2 regions of the Rhizobium sp. N122 genome follow, and region 1 is predicted to be linked to the other one. Evidence: riboswitches for the same ligand, from Rfam matches in the RefSeq annotation. Region 1 holds a riboswitch; the other holds the start of a gene.
What was found. Region 1 has a riboswitch for cobalamin ahead of bluB (5,6-dimethylbenzimidazole synthase). Riboswitches for the same ligand answer to the same signal wherever they lie in the genome.

Region 1 (8,037 bases):
CATCGATGACGCCGATAATGCGGCCGATCTGGCTCGAGGAGGTCTGGATACGGTCCATCGCTCCGATCGCATCGCGTACCACGGTCGCAGAGACATGGGCGCTGCGCTTCGTTTCCTCGACCAGCTTTCCGGCATTTTCGGCCCGCTGCGACGATGTTCTGACCGTGGCGGTCACTTCATCGAGTGCGGCGGCGGTCTGTTCCAGGGCTGCCGCCTGTTGCTCGGTGCGTTTGGCGAGCTGATCGGCGGAGGAGGCAAGCTCGCTTGAGCCGCCTTCAACCGCGACGGAGGCGATCTTGATCTCGGTCAGCGCTGCCGCGACCGCTTCGACCATACGGTTGAAATCCTGCCGCAATTTATCGAATTCAGGGCCGAGATCTGCCAGGTGTGTCGAGAAGTCGCCGGCGGCCAGCTTTTCCAATTCATTGGCGAGCGCGCTCATGACCAGCCGCTGCGCGTTGCTGGCCTCTTCCGTCAAGGATGCGTTGCGCGCCCGTTCGGCGTCGAACGAGGCGCTCTGCTCGGCCGCAGCCTGTTCTCTCTCGACTTTCGCAATCGCCTCGTTACGGAAAACTTCCAGGGCACGCGCCAGGAAGCCGATCTCGTCGCCATTTTCCCGGTAGGTGACGGGAGAGGCCAGATCGCCTTTCTGCAAGGCGCTGATCCGCTCGCTGAGAATCCGGAGAGGGCGGCCGACGAGGCTGCGCATGGCGAGAAGGAAAGCGACGACGGCGATGGCGGTGATCACGAACTGCGTCAGCAGCGAAATCAGCACCTTCTGCTCGACGTCAGCAGCAATTTTTTCGACCGACCAGTTGGTGACGACGTAGCCGGTCGCCTTGCCCGATTTGTCCAGCGGAAGCGGCGCGATGATCGTCACGACACCGGCCGATACTCCGCTGTCGTCGATCGTGGTTTTCTCAGGTTTGGCGCTGAGGCTCTTTGTCAGATCGGCGGCTGCCGGCAGACCGTCAATGCCGTCGCGCGTCCATGTATCGACGGCCGCAGCTTCGGCGTTGAAGGCGGCAAACTGAACGAGGTCGAGCGAGGGATCGTCGCGATAAAGCGAATAGGCCTCGCGAACGGCGTTCGCCTTGCCCCATTTCACGCCGCCGGCGGCCAGAGAGGCAAATTGCTCCGCATCCTTGGACCAGTTCGCCTTGGCGCCATCGATCAACGCCTTGGTTTCATACATCCAGGTGTAGGTGGCAAAGGCGGAGATGCCGCAAAGGTTGACGGCCACGATAATCGCCGCCAGCTTGGCTGTCAGAGGCATCGTTTTCAAAAATTGGAACATGCCGCGGGGGCCTCGAAACGCGGGCTCAGTCGGATATGTTCCCGACCAGCCTATCAATACAGGCATCCACGCCGGCGGTCGCAGCATGAGCACTCATGCCCATGTCCCCCTGTGCGACCCAAAACGCGCAAACGCAGTCTGTCTTCGATGTGTGAAGAAATCATAAAGTGGAATGGGATACCGAAACGGCGGCCGGCGGGATCAAGGGCTGTTTTCCGCCATGGCCTCACCCGGCTCGGCCTGGCGGTGCTTGCGGCGCCGTGTCGTCAGTTCGGCACCGGCGTCGCGCGGCAGGCGCAGGAAGGTGATGCAGGCCAGCGCCGAAATCGCCGAGACACTGAAAAAGGCGGTGTGGAAATCCGAGACCAGCAGCCTGCCGCCATGGAAGCCGCTCGAAATTTCGAGGATGCCGCCGGCGATCGCCACTCCCATCGCCATGGAGATGCGCTGGGCCACGGCGTTGATCGCGGTCGCCTGGCTGCTGTCGGAATCGTCGACATCGCCGAAGGCCATGGCGTTGACGCCCGAAAAGGCCATGGAGCGGAACAGGCCGCCGATCAGCAGGCAGGCCATGATCAGCGGCAGCGGCGTCTCCGTGGTGAAGAAGCCATTGATGCCGAGGAAGATTGCCGCAAGCAAGGTGGTAATCGATATGACGGTGCGGAAGCCGAAGGCATTGAAGGTGCGCGAAGCGGCAAATTTCGAGCCCATCGAGCCGAGCGCGCTGACGAAGGTGACCGAGCCCGATTGCAGCGGCGTCAGGCCGAAGCCGAGCTGCAACATGAGCGGCATCAGAAAGGGCAGGGCGCCGAGCCCCATGCGAAAATTCGAGGCGCCGAGGATCGCCGCCCGGAACATCGGGTAGCGGAACATTTTCGGATCGAGCAGCGGATAGGGCACGCGGCGGGCATGCAGGAGATAGAGGAGGCCGGCAAGGATGCCGACGGCCACCGTGACATAGCCGTAGATCACCGGCACGGCCGGCAGGCTGATCACCGAGAGGCCGAAGACGAATCCGGAAAAGCCGATGCCGCAAAGGAAGAAGCCCGGAAAATCCATCGGCCGCGGGCTGCGCGGCTCGACCGCCGGCAGGAAATGCGTGACGAGGATGATGCCGAGCACGCCGATCGGGACATTGATCCAGAAGATCCAGTGCCAGGTGAGATAGGTGGTGAGGAAACCGCCGATCGGCGGACCCATGATCGGCCCGATCAGCGCCGGAATGGTTAGCCAGGCCATGGCATCGACGAGTTCGTGGCGCGGCGTTCCCCGGACCAGCAGCAGGCGGCTGACCGGCGTCATCATCGAGCCGCCGGCGCCCTGGATCAGCCGCGCGACGACGAAGGCCGCGATCGAATTGGAAAAGGCGCAGGCGACCGAGCCGATCATGAAGACGAAGATCGCCATGCGGAAGATGTTACGCGCGCCGAAACGATCCGACATCCAGCCGCTGATCGGGATGAAGATCGCCAGCGCCACGAGATAGCTGGTGACGGCAAGCTTCAACGCGATCGGCGATGTGCCGATATCGGCCGCTATCGCCGGCAGGCTGGTGGCGATGACGGTCGAATCCATCTGTTCCATGAACAGGGCGACCGCAAGGATCATGGGTGTGAGGCGGGGCACGGGCAACCGGGATGCAAGGAGACAAATCACGGCGCCATGGGCGTCGCTCAGGATCAATTCATTTCTAAGGCAGCGACACCCGCCTGTCCATGAAGTCGATGTCGCAGGCCGTTCGAATGCCACCCGAGGGCCGGCTTGCAGTCGTGCTGCTTTCCTGAGATAGATGTGCCGTCAGGTGCCCGCCGTCTAGGCGGGAGAATCGGGAATCCGGTGCAAGACCGGAACGTGCCCAACGCTGTAAGGCCGACGCCTGCCGCTTCATATGCCACTGGCTTTTGCCGGGAAGGCTGCGGCAGACGGATGACGCCAAGTCAGAAGACCGGCCTGGCAAGATAGACCCAACCCGCGCGGACGGCGGGCGGTTGCGTTGTTGGGGATTTGACGATGCGACCCTTTGATGAGGATGCCCTGTCAGTGGCGTCCGGTTTTTCCTTGGCCGAACGCGAGGCCGTCTATCACGCGATCATGACGCGGCGCGACGTTCGCAGCCAGTTCCTGCCCGATCCCTTGCCGGACGATGTCGTGGCGCGGCTCTTGACAGCCGCCCACCACGCACCCTCCGTCGGCTTCATGCAGCCGTGGAATTTCATTCTGGTGAAAAGTCCAACGGTGCGCGCGCAGGTCCGCGATGCCTTTTCGAAGGCCAACGAGGAAGCGGCAGCGATGTTCGAGGGCGAGCGGCGCCAAGCCTACCGCTCGCTCAAGCTCGAAGGCATCGTCGAGGCGCCGCTCGGCATATGCGTGACCTGCGATCCCACCCGCAGCGGCAGCGTGGTGCTGGGGCGCACGCATAATCCGCGGATGGACAGCTATTCCACAGTCTGCGCCATCCAGAATCTCTGGCTTGCGGCTCGCGCCGAAGGGATCGGCATCGGCTGGGTCAGCATTTTTCGCGAAGGCGATCTGAAGACCATTCTCGGCATACCCGAGCATATCGAAGTGGTCGCCTGGCTCTGCGCCGGGTTCGTCGACCGGCTTTACGACGAGCCGGAACTCTCGGTTAAAGGCTGGCGGCAGCGGCTGCCGCTCGAGGAACTCGTCTTCCACGACGGCTGGGGACGCAACGAGCCTTAGCCATCACTGCTGCTGCGGCTACTGCTGCGGTTGGGGGCCAGGTGCTGCGGGATTGGCAAGATCAATCGAGCCCTGGTCGCCGGCGAGGAACTGCGGGCCGACCTGACGGACCTTGTTCTGCGTGGGATCGTAAGGGCGCTCAGACACCGATGACTGCGGCGCGGCCGTTGTCGCGGTCTCCTTGATCGGCGGATTGGTGCGGATGGTGGTGATCGAGCCCTGCTGCGGCGGTTGGCTGACCGCCTGCTTGCCGCGCATCTCGTCGTAATAGGCGGTGAGATTGCAGGCGCAGGTGTTCTTTTCACCGGGCGCGCGGTTCTTGTAGGCGAAGGCGTTCTTCATGGCGCTGTAGGGCGTGCCGGTTGCGACCGAGATCATGTTCGAGGCCTCCGTGCTCGTCACCTCGCGATAGAAGAGTTCGGTCTCGATGCCGGGGCACATCTTGGCGCAGGTCTGGGCGTCGCGGCCGAAATCAACCGAGGTGGTGTTCGAGCTGATCGGGAAGAAGCCGCCGTCGCAACTGCGCACGCACATGGTGCTGACCGGCGACAGCATATCGGCCCGCGGCAGGCCGTAATGCGGGTCGGCCTCCTCGCCGCCGCCGAGCGGAATGAAGGTATCGGAACGCATCGCCTGCTCCTCGACGCTCGGGGCAGGCTCGTCGGCACCGCGCGCGGAAGGCGCATAGAAGTTCTCGCTGTTGCAGCCGTTGCTGTCGAGCGCGGCCATCAGTTCGCGGCGGTCGTCATCGGCGCTGTTCCGGCCGGCCAGCTCGTCGCGGCGGTCCTGGAGATAAGCGATATTGTCGATCATCCGGCCTTCGGCCTGCGACAGCTCGGTGCAATAATCGGCATTCTCGCCGCCGATCACCACCATGCTGCCCGAGGTGCAGCCGTAGTTGCGCAGATCATTGCGCACCTTGCGCAGCTCGAGGTTCTGCTCGGCCATGGCACTGGCATATTGGCGGGCTTCCGGGCCGTTGCTATTGCCGATCGATCGCGGCAGGTCGGCGAGACGGCCGCGCAGGTCCTCACAGATGGCATTGGTCTGCGCGACGGCGGGCGCTGCCAAGGCGAGGAGAAGGGCGAGAGACAGGTTTCGGCGTTTCACGGCGTCGTCCCGGAATGAGCAAACGGTCGGTGGGTCGAATGCGACTTCAATCGGCCGCGCGTTTTCCCTTAACGGATTTCTCTTAATAAGCTCAGAGAAAATATTAGCGTATTTTCCTGATCTTATCCAGCAATCGCCAGAGACGCGGTGAAAATGACAGGCATCCCCGACGAGATCCGATCCTTTGCACCGACATCGGGGGTCACGGAGGCGCCACACGGCCTTCACCTCTTCGCGGATGGTTGTTATGAGCCCGGTTCCGGGCATGGAGGCTGGTCGTTTGTCGCTTATCGCGATGCGGTGGAAATCGCCTCCGACTTCGGTGGCGTCGACGTTTCCAGCAATAATTCCATGGAATTGACCGCCGTTCTCAGGGCCGCCATGTGGATCAACAGCCAAACAGCCGGCGAACCCGCGACCATCTGGTCCGATTCCGTCTATGCCGTCAAAGGCTGCAACAGCCGCCGACATATCTGGAAGAACAACGGCTGGAAGAAAAGCAGCCCGAATGGACATGGGCGACGGCGAACGATCGACAATGCGGACCTTTGGAAAGCGGTCGATCTTCAGCTATGCCAAAACGCCCTGGTGACCATTGCTTGGTGCAAGGGGCATTCGGGGATTGCCGGCAACGAGCGCGCGGACGCGCTCGCGGATAGAGGACGCCTGTCGATAGCAGGTGGCTAACATTGGCGACGCCGGCTTACGCCGGCTGCGATGCCTCGACGACGGCCAGTGCGGCCATATTGACGACGCCGCGGGAGGTGACCGAGGGCGCCAGGATGTGGGCGGGCAGGGCGGTGCCGAGCAGGATCGGGCCGACATGCAGGCCGTCGGTCATCGACTTGACGACGCCGAGCGTGATGTTGGCGGCGTCGAGGTTCGGGAAGACCAGCAGGTTCGCCTCATCATGCAGGGTCGTATCCGGCATGACACGCTTGCGCAGCGCTTCGGTGATGGCGCTTTCGCCATGCATTTCGCCGTCGACCTCGAGATCGGGGGCGGTCTCGCGCACGAGCTGCAGGGCATTGCGCATCTTCGTGGCGCTCTCGGATTCGCGCGAGCCGAAGTTGGAATGCGAGACGAGGGCGGCGCGCGGGGTGATGCCGAACCGGCGAATTTCCTCGGCCGCCAGCACCGTTGCCTCGGCAACTTCCTCGGCGCTCGGGTTGAAGGTGACGTAGGTGTCGGTGAAGAAGGTGGCACCGCGCTGCGAGATCATCAGGCTGAGGGCGGAGAAATCGCGGACATTCTTGCGTTTGCCGATGATCTGGCGGACGTCGCGCAGATGCTTTTCATAGCGGCCTTCGAGGCCGCAGATCAGCGCATCGGCTTCGCCGCGCCTCAGCGCCAGCGCGCCGATGACGGTGGTGTTGGTGCGCACGATGGTGCGGGCGGCTTCGGGAATGACGCCGCGGCGGCCGACCAGGGAGAAATAGAGATCGACATATTCGCGGAAGCGCGGATCGTCCTCGGGGTTGATGACCTCGAAATCCTGCAGCGGCCGGATACGCAGACCGTAGCGCTTCAGGCGCGTCTCGATGACCTGCGGGCGGCCGATGAGGATCGGGTCGGCAAGGCCTTCCTCCAGCAGCACCTGGGCGGCGCGCAGCACACGCTCGTCCTCACCTTCGGAGAAGATGACGCGCTTGCGCTCGGCGGCCTTGGCCGCGGTGAAGATCGGCTTCATGACGAAGCCGGAGCGGAAGACGAAGCGGTTCAACTGGTCGAGATAGGCGTCGAAATCCTGGATCGGGCGGCGCGCCACGCCGCTCTGTTCGGCGGCCTTGGCAACGGCAGGCGCGATGCGCAGGATCAGGCGCGGATCGAAGGGCGAGGGGATCAGGTAATCCGGGCCGAAGACCGGCGTTTCGCCGGAATAGGCGCGGGCGGCGACATCCGACGGTTCCTCGCGGGCGAGGGCTGCGATGGCGCGCACGGCCGCCATCTTCATTTCCTCGTTGATCGTCTCGGCACCGCAATCGAGTGCGCCGCGGAAGATATAGGGGAAGCAGAGGACGTTGTTGACCTGGTTGGCGAAATCCGAGCGACCGGTGCAGATCATCGCGTCGGGGCGGGCGGCACGGGCGAGATCGGGCATGATTTCTGGCGTCGGATTGGCGAGCGCCATGATCAGCGGCTTGTCGGCCATCTGCGCCAGCAATTCCGGCTTCAGCACGCCGGCGGCCGACAGGCCGAGGAAGACGTCGGCGCCGCCGATATTTTCGGCGAGCGTGCGCGTGTCGCTCTTCTGGGCGTAGACGGATTTCCATTCGTCCATCAGCTCGGTGCGGCCCTCGTAGACGAGGCCTTCGAGATCGTGAACCCAGATGTTTTCGCGTTTTGCCCCGAGGATCACCAAGAGGTTGAGGCAGGCAAGCGCGGCCGCACCGGCGCCTGAGGCGACGATCTTGACGTTTTCGATCGCCTTGCCGGCGAGTTCCAGCCCGTTCAGGATCGCGGCGGCGACGATGATCGCCGTGCCGTGCTGATCGTCATGGAAGACCGGGATCTTCATCTTCTCGCGCAGACGCCGTTCGACCTCGAAACATTCCGGCGCCTTGATGTCCTCGAGATTGATGCCGCCGAAGGTCGGCTCCAGCGAGCTGACGGTCGAGACCATCTGGTCGACGCTTGCCGCGTCGATCTCGATATCGAAGACATCGATGCCGGCGAATTTCTTGAAGAGTACGGCCTTGCCCTCCATCACCGGCTTCGAGGCCAGCGGACCGATATTGCCGAGGCCGAGCACGGCGGTGCCGTTGGAGATGACGGCGACGAGATTGGCGCGCGAGGTATATTCAGCCGCCATCTCAGGATTGTCGCGGATGGCAAGGCAAGGGGCGGCAACACCCGGCGAATAGGCGAGCGCCAGGTCGCGCTGGTTGCCGAGCGGCTTGGTTGCCTGGATCTCCAGCTTGCCGGGGCGG
Region 2 (8,037 bases), on a different contig from region 1:
CCGGCTTTCCCCTCACGTCGACGCTGATGGGGCTCGGCGCCTATCCTGCCTCCAGCCCGAACTGGCTGAAGATGGCGGGGCTTCACGGCTCCCATGAGGCCAACATGGCGATTCAGGACTGCGACCTCATGCTCTGCATCGGGGCGCGCTTCGACGGCGGGCTTGCCGCCAGCGTCGATGGTTTCTCACCGCATTCCCAGAAGATTCAGATCGATATCGATTCTGCCTCGCTCAACAAGGCCTTGCGCGCCGATATCGGTATCCGGGGCGATGCGGGGGGCGTGCTTGCCGAGCTCGTTCGTCTCTGGCGGGCGCTGCCGCGGGCGCCGGACCGGGCGAGATTGGCCGCGTGGTGGCGCATGATTGCGGGCTGGCGGGCACGGCGATCGTTTTCCTATGCGATGCGCGAGGACGTCATCATGCCGCAATATGCCATCGAGCGGCTTTACGAGCTGACGAAGGATCGGGATACTTACATCACGACGGAGGTCGGCCGGCATCAGATCTGGGCGGCGCAGCATTACGACTTCGAGCAGCCGAACCGCTGGATCATATCAGGCGGCTTGGGGACGATGGGATACGGGCTGCCCGCCGCCCTCGGCGTGCAGATCGCCAATCCCGGCAGCCTCGTTATCGATATAGCCGGCGACGCCTCGGTGCAGATGACCATGAAGGAAATGTCGGCCGCCGTGCAGCACAACGCGCCGATCAAGATCTTCATTCTCAACGGCGGCGATGAGGGAACGGCTCGGCAGCGGCAGCACGCAAACCCGGATTTCGTGAAACTTGCGGAAGCCTATGGCGGACACGGTATTCGCTGCAAGTGGCCGGCCGAACTCGATGATGCAATCCTGGAGATGATCGCGGTGGACAGGCCTGTTCTGTTCGACTGCTTTGTTGCCGACAGCGCCCACTGGCATGACGCACCGTGGCACAGCGATCAGCTCTCATGCTGAGATGCGCAGGCCAAGGCCGTAGCCTCGAAGGAGGAGGGCAGGTGGCTCGGCGCTTATGACCACATCCATCGCCAGATGAACCGCCAGTGGCCACCCTCGTCCTTCGAGGCCCCTTCGGGGCACCTCAGGATGAGGGGGGAGGGAGGTCGCGCTTGTCTCATCGAGAGGTTCTGCGAGGCCACACGGCTACACTCTGCATGGGGCCCGGTTAGCTGCGGCCCGCTAAACCGCTCAGCAATCGTAAGGTATACATCGACCGCCGGAAGCGGCCGTATCAAGCAGGCCGGCTTGCGCCTTCAGCCGTCATTCCGGCGTCAATGCGATCTCGCTCAATATCTCCACAGGCGGAAACCGGACACAATCCGCGGCATCGAAATTTACCGAGAATTGGATCCGGTTTTTGTTCGCCCAGTCGATCGCGGCCTCTGATTTCGGCTTCGGCACTTTTGCGGCGATGGTGCAGTGAGGCACCCAGCTGCCGGGCCGATAGTGCACATGACAGTATGCGGGATCGATCTCTTGGTGCAATGCCGCGTGCAGAAGGAAAAGCGTGTCGTCCACGATCGGCCGCGCCCATAAGACGAGAAACTCGTTCTCGAAATAACCGATACCCGAAAAGTTCACGGTCACGGTCGACCGCGTGCAGAAAACGCTCTCAAGCGCCTTGGCCAACCGATCGGATGCAAGTTCTTGATAGACGGCGAGGGTGAGATGCGGAGGATAGTTCAAAGCACGCATTGAAGCCGTCTCTTCGAGTGCCGCGGCTTCATCCCAGAGCTTGAAAACCGGGGAGGCAGTCTCGTTCAGACATTTGAGGCTGATCCCATAAGGCATTCGCGAGCGGTGTCCGGTCCATCCGCCTGAAATCTAAGCTGATATCGTGCCGATGTCGAGCCGCGGGAATGGATCACACGGGCAGGGCAGAGCCTCGAAGGGCACGGCGCAACGCTGTTCCTTGCATCAATCTTTGCCGCTATGCTGAGCGCCCGCCTCGTCCTTCGAGGCCCTGCGGGGCACCTCAGGATGAGGCTCTCTTGGGTGTTGGCGCCGGCTGCGGCGAGGGGCGGGATGCTCAGCTTTTACCGACTAGGTGAATGCCATTGATGCGATGTCTGACGGCCCTCTCGCTCTATTCCCGCGCCATCGCCCGCCAGGCGGCCGGCGGGGTGGCGAAGGCGCGGGAGAAGGCGCGGTTGAAGGCGGCTTCGGTGGCGTAGCCGGCGTCATCGGCGATCGCTGCGATTGGTCGGCCAGAGGAGGCGAGCGCGACACTTGCAAGATAGAGCCGCCAGTCCCTGATATAGCGGATCGGTGAGGTCGAGAGTATCGACTGGAAGCGATCGGCGAGCGCGCTGCGCGACAGGCCGGCGGCGGCGGCCAGGTGTTCCAGCGACCAGTCGCGTCTGGGCTCGTCGTGAATAAGGGAGAGACAGCGCGACAGCGCCGGGTCGGCGAGCGCTGCCAGCCAGCCGACCGATCGCGGTTCGGCCATCATGATCTGATGGCGCAGAATTTCGATGAAGATGATTTCGGTCAGCCGCGGCAGCATCGAGACGCCGCCGGCGCGCGGCCGATCGACCTCGTCGACCATCTGGCGGATGGTGGCGCGCAGCCAGTCGCCATCATTGGCGGCTCGGGTCCTGACATGGATCAGCCTGGGCAACGCCTGGCGCAGCGGCGCAAAGCTGAGCCCCTCCCACTGCAGATAGCCGCAGAGCAGCCGTACCCCCTGCACCGCCTCGCCATAACGAAGCACGGGGATTTCGCGCCACGGCTTTTGCGGCAGGTCGCGGGTCGGCAGCACCAGCATGCCGTCGCTTCCGGCGCCGAGTTGATGCCCGGTGCCAAAGGGAAAGACCAGCACGTCGCCCGTCTCGAGATCGGTCGCTTCACCTTCGGTTTTCAGCCAGCAATTGCCGGCGACGACAATGTGAAACGGCATCGTGCCCGAGGCCTTCGCCGAAAGGCCTGCCAGCGACGGTGCAGCGTCGGTCTGCCAGTCGCCAGTCGGCATGAAGCAGAACTGCAGCGATCCGGACAGGCGGATCGTCGACAGCAGCGCCGACAGCACGTCGTCGCGCGCGACACCCGCCGCGTCTGGATTTTCGGACAAGGCTTCACGCATTCCGGCCAAATACGCGCCCCGCGCATCCTCCTATGGTGAACAGGTCACTGCAACAGGGAGAATACTATGCAAACGCCAAGCGACAAACTGGTCGTGCTCGTCACCAAGGGGATCGAATCCGAACTATCCTCCGTCGCCTTCACAATTGCCAATGGCGGCATCACCGCCGGGCTGAAGGTCTCGGTGTTCCTCACCAGCACCGGGATCGACCTTGTGCGCAAGGGCGGTCAGCGCATGACGCATATACCGCCGCTCGATCCGCTGTCGACGCTTATCGAGAATTTCCAGCAGCGCGGCGGCACGATCTGGGCTTGCCCGCCCTGCGTCACCGCACGCGGTTATACGCAGGAAGACATGCTCGACGGCGTCGTTATCGTCGGCGCCAGCGCCATGCATGCCGAGATCAAACAGGGCGCAGCGACGCTATCGTTTTAACGGGCTGCACTCGCCGGGCGAGGATCGTCTTGCGTCTGTATTTGCCGGCCCGCGGCAGGCGCGAAGAAGTGTGTAGCGACTATTCTTGCGCTCGGCGATATAGTCGTGAGATTGTATCGATATACGTGCGATGCTGCATGATGCAGGCGGCGCGGGGGCTTCGATGATATCCGTGAGGGTCAATGAACTGATATCGGTGGCGGGGCAGCCCGATGCCGCCGGCTTTGCCGCATTTGCGGCAGGCGGCTTTGCCGGCGTCATCAACGCCCGGCCGGATGGCGAGGAGCCGGGGCAGCCCGGCAATGCGGCGGAAAAGGCGTCCGCCGCCGCCGCGGGGCTCGACTACAGCTTCGTGCCGGTGAAAGGGGCCGAGATCACCGAGGCCGATATCCGCGCCTTCCAGACGGCGATGACGCAGGTGAAGGGGCCGGTCGTCGCTCATTGCAAGAGCGGCACGCGGGCGCTGACGCTCTATGTGCTGGGAGAGGTGCTCGACGGGCGGATGCCGCCGGGGGATGTCGAGGCCTTCGGTCAAAACCTCGGCTTCGATCTTGCCGGCGCGCGCCGCTGGCTGGAAAAGCGGGCAGGGCAGGCGGCTGAGGTGAAGGCCTTCTTCGAGCCGCGCACTTGCAGTGTGCAATATGTCGTCGCCGACCCGGTGACGAAACGTTGCGCCATCATCGACCCGGTGCGCGATTTCGACGAGATGGCGGGCGCGACCGGAACGACCAATGCCGACGCCATCCTTGCTCATATCGACAGCGAAGGGTTGACGGTCGAGTGGATCCTCGACACGCATCCGCATGCCGATCATTTCTCCGCCGCGTACTATCTCAAAGGAAAGACCGGCGCGCCGACGGCGATCGGCGCCCATGTCACCGACGTGCAGGTGCTCTGGAAGGAAATCTACAACTGGCCGGCACTCGAAACCGACGGTTCGCAATGGGACCGGCTGTTTACCGATGGCGACACGTTCGAGATTGGCGGGCTCAAAGCCCGTGTGATGTTCTCGCCCGGCCATACCCTTGCCTCGGTGACGTATGTGATCGGTGACGCCGCCTTCGTGCATGACACCGTGTTCACGCCGGATTCGGGCACGGCGCGCACCGATTTTCCCGGCGGCAGCGCCAGTGCCCTCTGGCACTCGATCCAGGCCATCCTGTCGCTGCCCGAGGAGACCCGGCTCTTTTCTGGCCACGACTATCAGCCCGGCGGCCGTCACCCGCGCTGGGAAAGCACGATAGCCGCCCAGAAAAGCGGTAATCCGCATATATCAGGCATCGACGAGGCCGGCTTCGTGGCGCTACGCCAGGCGCGCGACCGCACGCTGCCGAAACCGAAGCTGATGCTGCACGCGCTGCAGGTGAATATTCGGGGAGGCAGATTGCCGGAGCCGGAGGGAAATGGGCGGCGGTATCTGAAGATCCCGCTGGATGCCTTGTAGGAACGCAGGGAGCAGCGTTGCGGCGCGTGCTTCGAGGCTTCGCCCTCGCGGGCTGCGCGCCTCAGCATGAGGGAGGTCGGAGGGTGCCGCACCCACGACGGCGGGAACGGGAGGATCTTGTGTCGACGCTCAAGAGAGCCTCATCTTGAGGTGCGGAAGCCGAAGGCTGAAGCCTCGAAAGACGAGGCGGGTGCTCCATTCGCAGAGCGGGATGCGTTTTTGGCAAGGAGCAGCGTTGCGGCGCGCTTCGAGGCTTCGCCCTTTCGGGCTGCGCAGCTCAGCGTGAGGGAGGTTGCTGGATGCCGCGCCCACGACAGTGGGAATGGGAGGATGCTTAAGAGAGCCCCATCCTGGGGGTGAGGATGCTGGCATTATACCGGCAACAGCGCTCCGACGGTCCGTATCCATTTTTCGCTCACCCAACCCCAATCCTCCGCAATAATCATTGACGTCGTGCTGGCAGGCGACGTAACTGGGGGCGACGGTTCCCTGAAGATGACTCCAAGGGGATTAATAGGGAACACGGTGAGGACGACCCAGTAAGGGACCGAGACCGTGGCTGCCCCCGCAACTGTAAGCGGATTGTCGATCATCTCAGGTGTGGCCAGCGATTGGTCATTTCTGAAGGGCTTATGGCCCGACCACTGCGAGATATCGCGGGAAGGCGGATGAACGACTTATATCCGCAAGCCAGGAGACCTGCCGTCAATCACGATCCAATCAACCGGGCGGGGATGCCCGGACAAGGAACAGACATGATTGACCTTCTGAACCTTCGCCGAATTTCGGCATGCATCCGTCTCGATTGGGCCTCCTGCGGTTAGCACACGTATCAGCGTGCGTTCGGCCGCGCGTGCGGCATAACCGTGCCTTTTCCTTCAATCGAGGTTTTCATGCGCCAGATTCTCGCCACCATGACATTTGCCTTCGGGCTGATCGGCCTTGCGGCACCGAGCCTTGCCGCCACCCAATATCCTTTGACCATCGCCAATTGCGGTGAGCAGGTGACCTTCCAGAAGGCGCCGTCGAAGATCGTTTCGATCGGCCAGGGCATGACCGAAATTCTTTTCTCGCTCGGCCTTGCCGACAAGATCGCCGGCACGGCCGTCTGGGTCGGTCCCGTGCTGCCGCAATATGCCGAGGCCAACAGCAGGATAAAGCGTCTCGCCGACAATGATCCGAGCTTCGAATCCGTCGTCGGGCAGGAGCCAGACCTGGTGGCGGCCGAGTTCGAATGGCATGTCGGTGCGCAGGGCTCGGTCGGCAAGCGGGAGCAGTTCCAGGATCTCGGGATCAACACCTATCTTTCGCCGGCCGATTGCGTCGCCAAGGTCAACACCGATGGCGGCGACGGCGTGCGTGGGGAGTTGTTCACGATGGAGCTGATCTATCGCGAAATCGCCGAACTCTCTGAAATTTTCGACGTGACGGCGCGCGGCGATGCGCTGATCGCTGAATTGAAGACGCGCGAGGCCGATGCCGTCGCCTCGATAGCGGGCGCATCGGGCAAGAACCTGCCCGTCGTCTTCTGGTTCTCCAGCAAGGAGGTCAATGGCGACGCCTTCATCGCCGGCAAGAACAGTGCTCCGGCCTATATACTGAAGACGATCGGCGCGAAAAACGTCGTCACCACCGAGGAGGAATGGCCGCTGGTCGGCTGGGAAACCATCGCGCAGGCGAACCCCGCCGTCATCGTGCTCGCGACCATGGATCGGCGCCGCTACGCCGCCGACGATCCCAAGGTGAAGATCGATTTCCTCGAGAACGATCCTGTCACCAAAGAACTGGATGCGGTCAAGAACAGGCACTTCGTGATGATGGATGCGCAATCGATGAACCCGACGATCCGCACGATCGACGGCATCGAGACATTGGCGGAGGGCATCAAGTCCTTCGGCCTGTCGCAGTGAAGGCAATGTCGGCCGGGCGGCAGGGATGGTGGGCGCTTGGCGCGCTCACCATTGCTGCCTTCCTCCTTCTCGGATTGATGATCAGCCTTGCCGTTTCCATCGGTGAGATCGCGATCCCGCTGGCGACGACGGCGGAGGCGGTCTCCAACCGGTTGTTCGGCACGCAGTTCGAACTCAGCCGCATTCACCAGGGTATCGTCTGGGATTATCGGCTGAGCCGGGCCCTCGTCGCGGCCAGCGCCGGCGCGTCGCTCTCGCTCTGCGGCGCCGTGCTGCAGGCGCTGCTGCGCAATCCGCTGGCCGAACCCTATGTGCTCGGCATCTCCGCCGGCGCTTCGACGGGAGCGGTCTGCGTGATGATCCTCGGCTTCGGCTACGGTGTTCTCGGCCTGTCGAGCGGCGCCTTCATCGGCGCGGTCGTCGCCTTTCTGCTGGTCGGCTTCCTGGCGACGGGGGCAGGGGGAACCGGCGAGCGCATCATCCTGTGCGGCGTCGCCGGCTCGCAGCTCTTCAATGCGCTGACTTCTTATATGGTGACGACCTCGGCCAATGCCGAGCAGGCGCGCGGCATCCTGTTCTGGCTTCTGGGTTCTCTCAGCGGCGTGCGCTGGCCGGATGTCTATCTCTCGGTGCCGATCGCGCTTGCCGGCTTCGTCATCTGCATGGCCCATGTCCGGGCGCTCGACGCCTTCGCCTTCGGCACGGATGCCGCGGCCTCGCTCGGCATTGCCGTGCGCCGCGTCCAGATCCTGCTGTTCGGCCTGACGGCGGCGATGACGGCAAGTGTCGTCAGCATGGTCGGCTCGATCGGCTTCGTCGGCCTGGTCATTCCGCATGCCGCCCGGTTTCTCGTCGGGCCGGGCCATCGGCGGCTGCTGCCAGCAACAGCACTGGTCGGCGCGATCTACATGGTCGGCGCCGATATCGTCTCGCGCATCATCATCCCGCAGCAAGTCCTGCCGATCGGCGTCGTCACGGCGCTCTTCGGCGCGCCGGCCTTCGCCGTCATCCTCTATCGCGTGCGGAGGAGCGCATGAGCATTACGATCGACGCGGTGAGTTTTGCCGCCGGCGACACGGTCATCGTCAACGGCGTCAGCTTGACGGTGGCAAAGGGCAAGGTGCTCGGCCTGCTCGGACCGAACGGCTCCGGCAAATCGAGCCTGCT

Region 2: it holds a riboswitch for cobalamin, as region 1 does, so the genes downstream of both, ATY75_RS29285 (ABC transporter substrate-binding protein) here and bluB (5,6-dimethylbenzimidazole synthase) in region 1, are expected to answer to the same signal.

Annotation. Positions count from the first base shown of each region.
Region 1 is NZ_LOKU01000023.1:158,349-166,385, forward strand. It holds gene ATY75_RS17600 (HAMP domain-containing methyl-accepting chemotaxis protein) at 1-1,297, opposite strand, end outside; gene ATY75_RS17605 (MFS transporter) at 1,499-2,905, opposite strand; cobalamin riboswitch at 3,080-3,266, shown strand; gene bluB (5,6-dimethylbenzimidazole synthase) at 3,308-3,997, shown strand; gene ATY75_RS17615 (DUF2865 domain-containing protein) at 4,016-5,107, opposite strand; gene ATY75_RS17620 (ribonuclease H) at 5,261-5,794, shown strand; gene ATY75_RS17625 (NADP-dependent malic enzyme) at 5,811-8,037, opposite strand, start outside.
Region 2 is NZ_LOKU01000064.1:1,580-9,616, reverse strand. It holds gene ilvB (biosynthetic-type acetolactate synthase large subunit) at 1-956, shown strand, start outside; gene ATY75_RS29305 (2'-5' RNA ligase family protein) at 1,260-1,790, opposite strand; gene ATY75_RS29300 (AraC family transcriptional regulator) at 2,086-3,081, opposite strand; gene ATY75_RS29295 (DsrE family protein) at 3,148-3,516, shown strand; gene blh (bifunctional sulfur transferase/dioxygenase Blh) at 3,680-4,960, shown strand; cobalamin riboswitch at 5,426-5,682, shown strand; gene ATY75_RS29285 (ABC transporter substrate-binding protein) at 5,854-6,870, shown strand; gene ATY75_RS29280 (iron ABC transporter permease) at 6,876-7,907, shown strand; gene ATY75_RS29275 (ABC transporter ATP-binding protein) at 7,904-8,037, shown strand, end outside.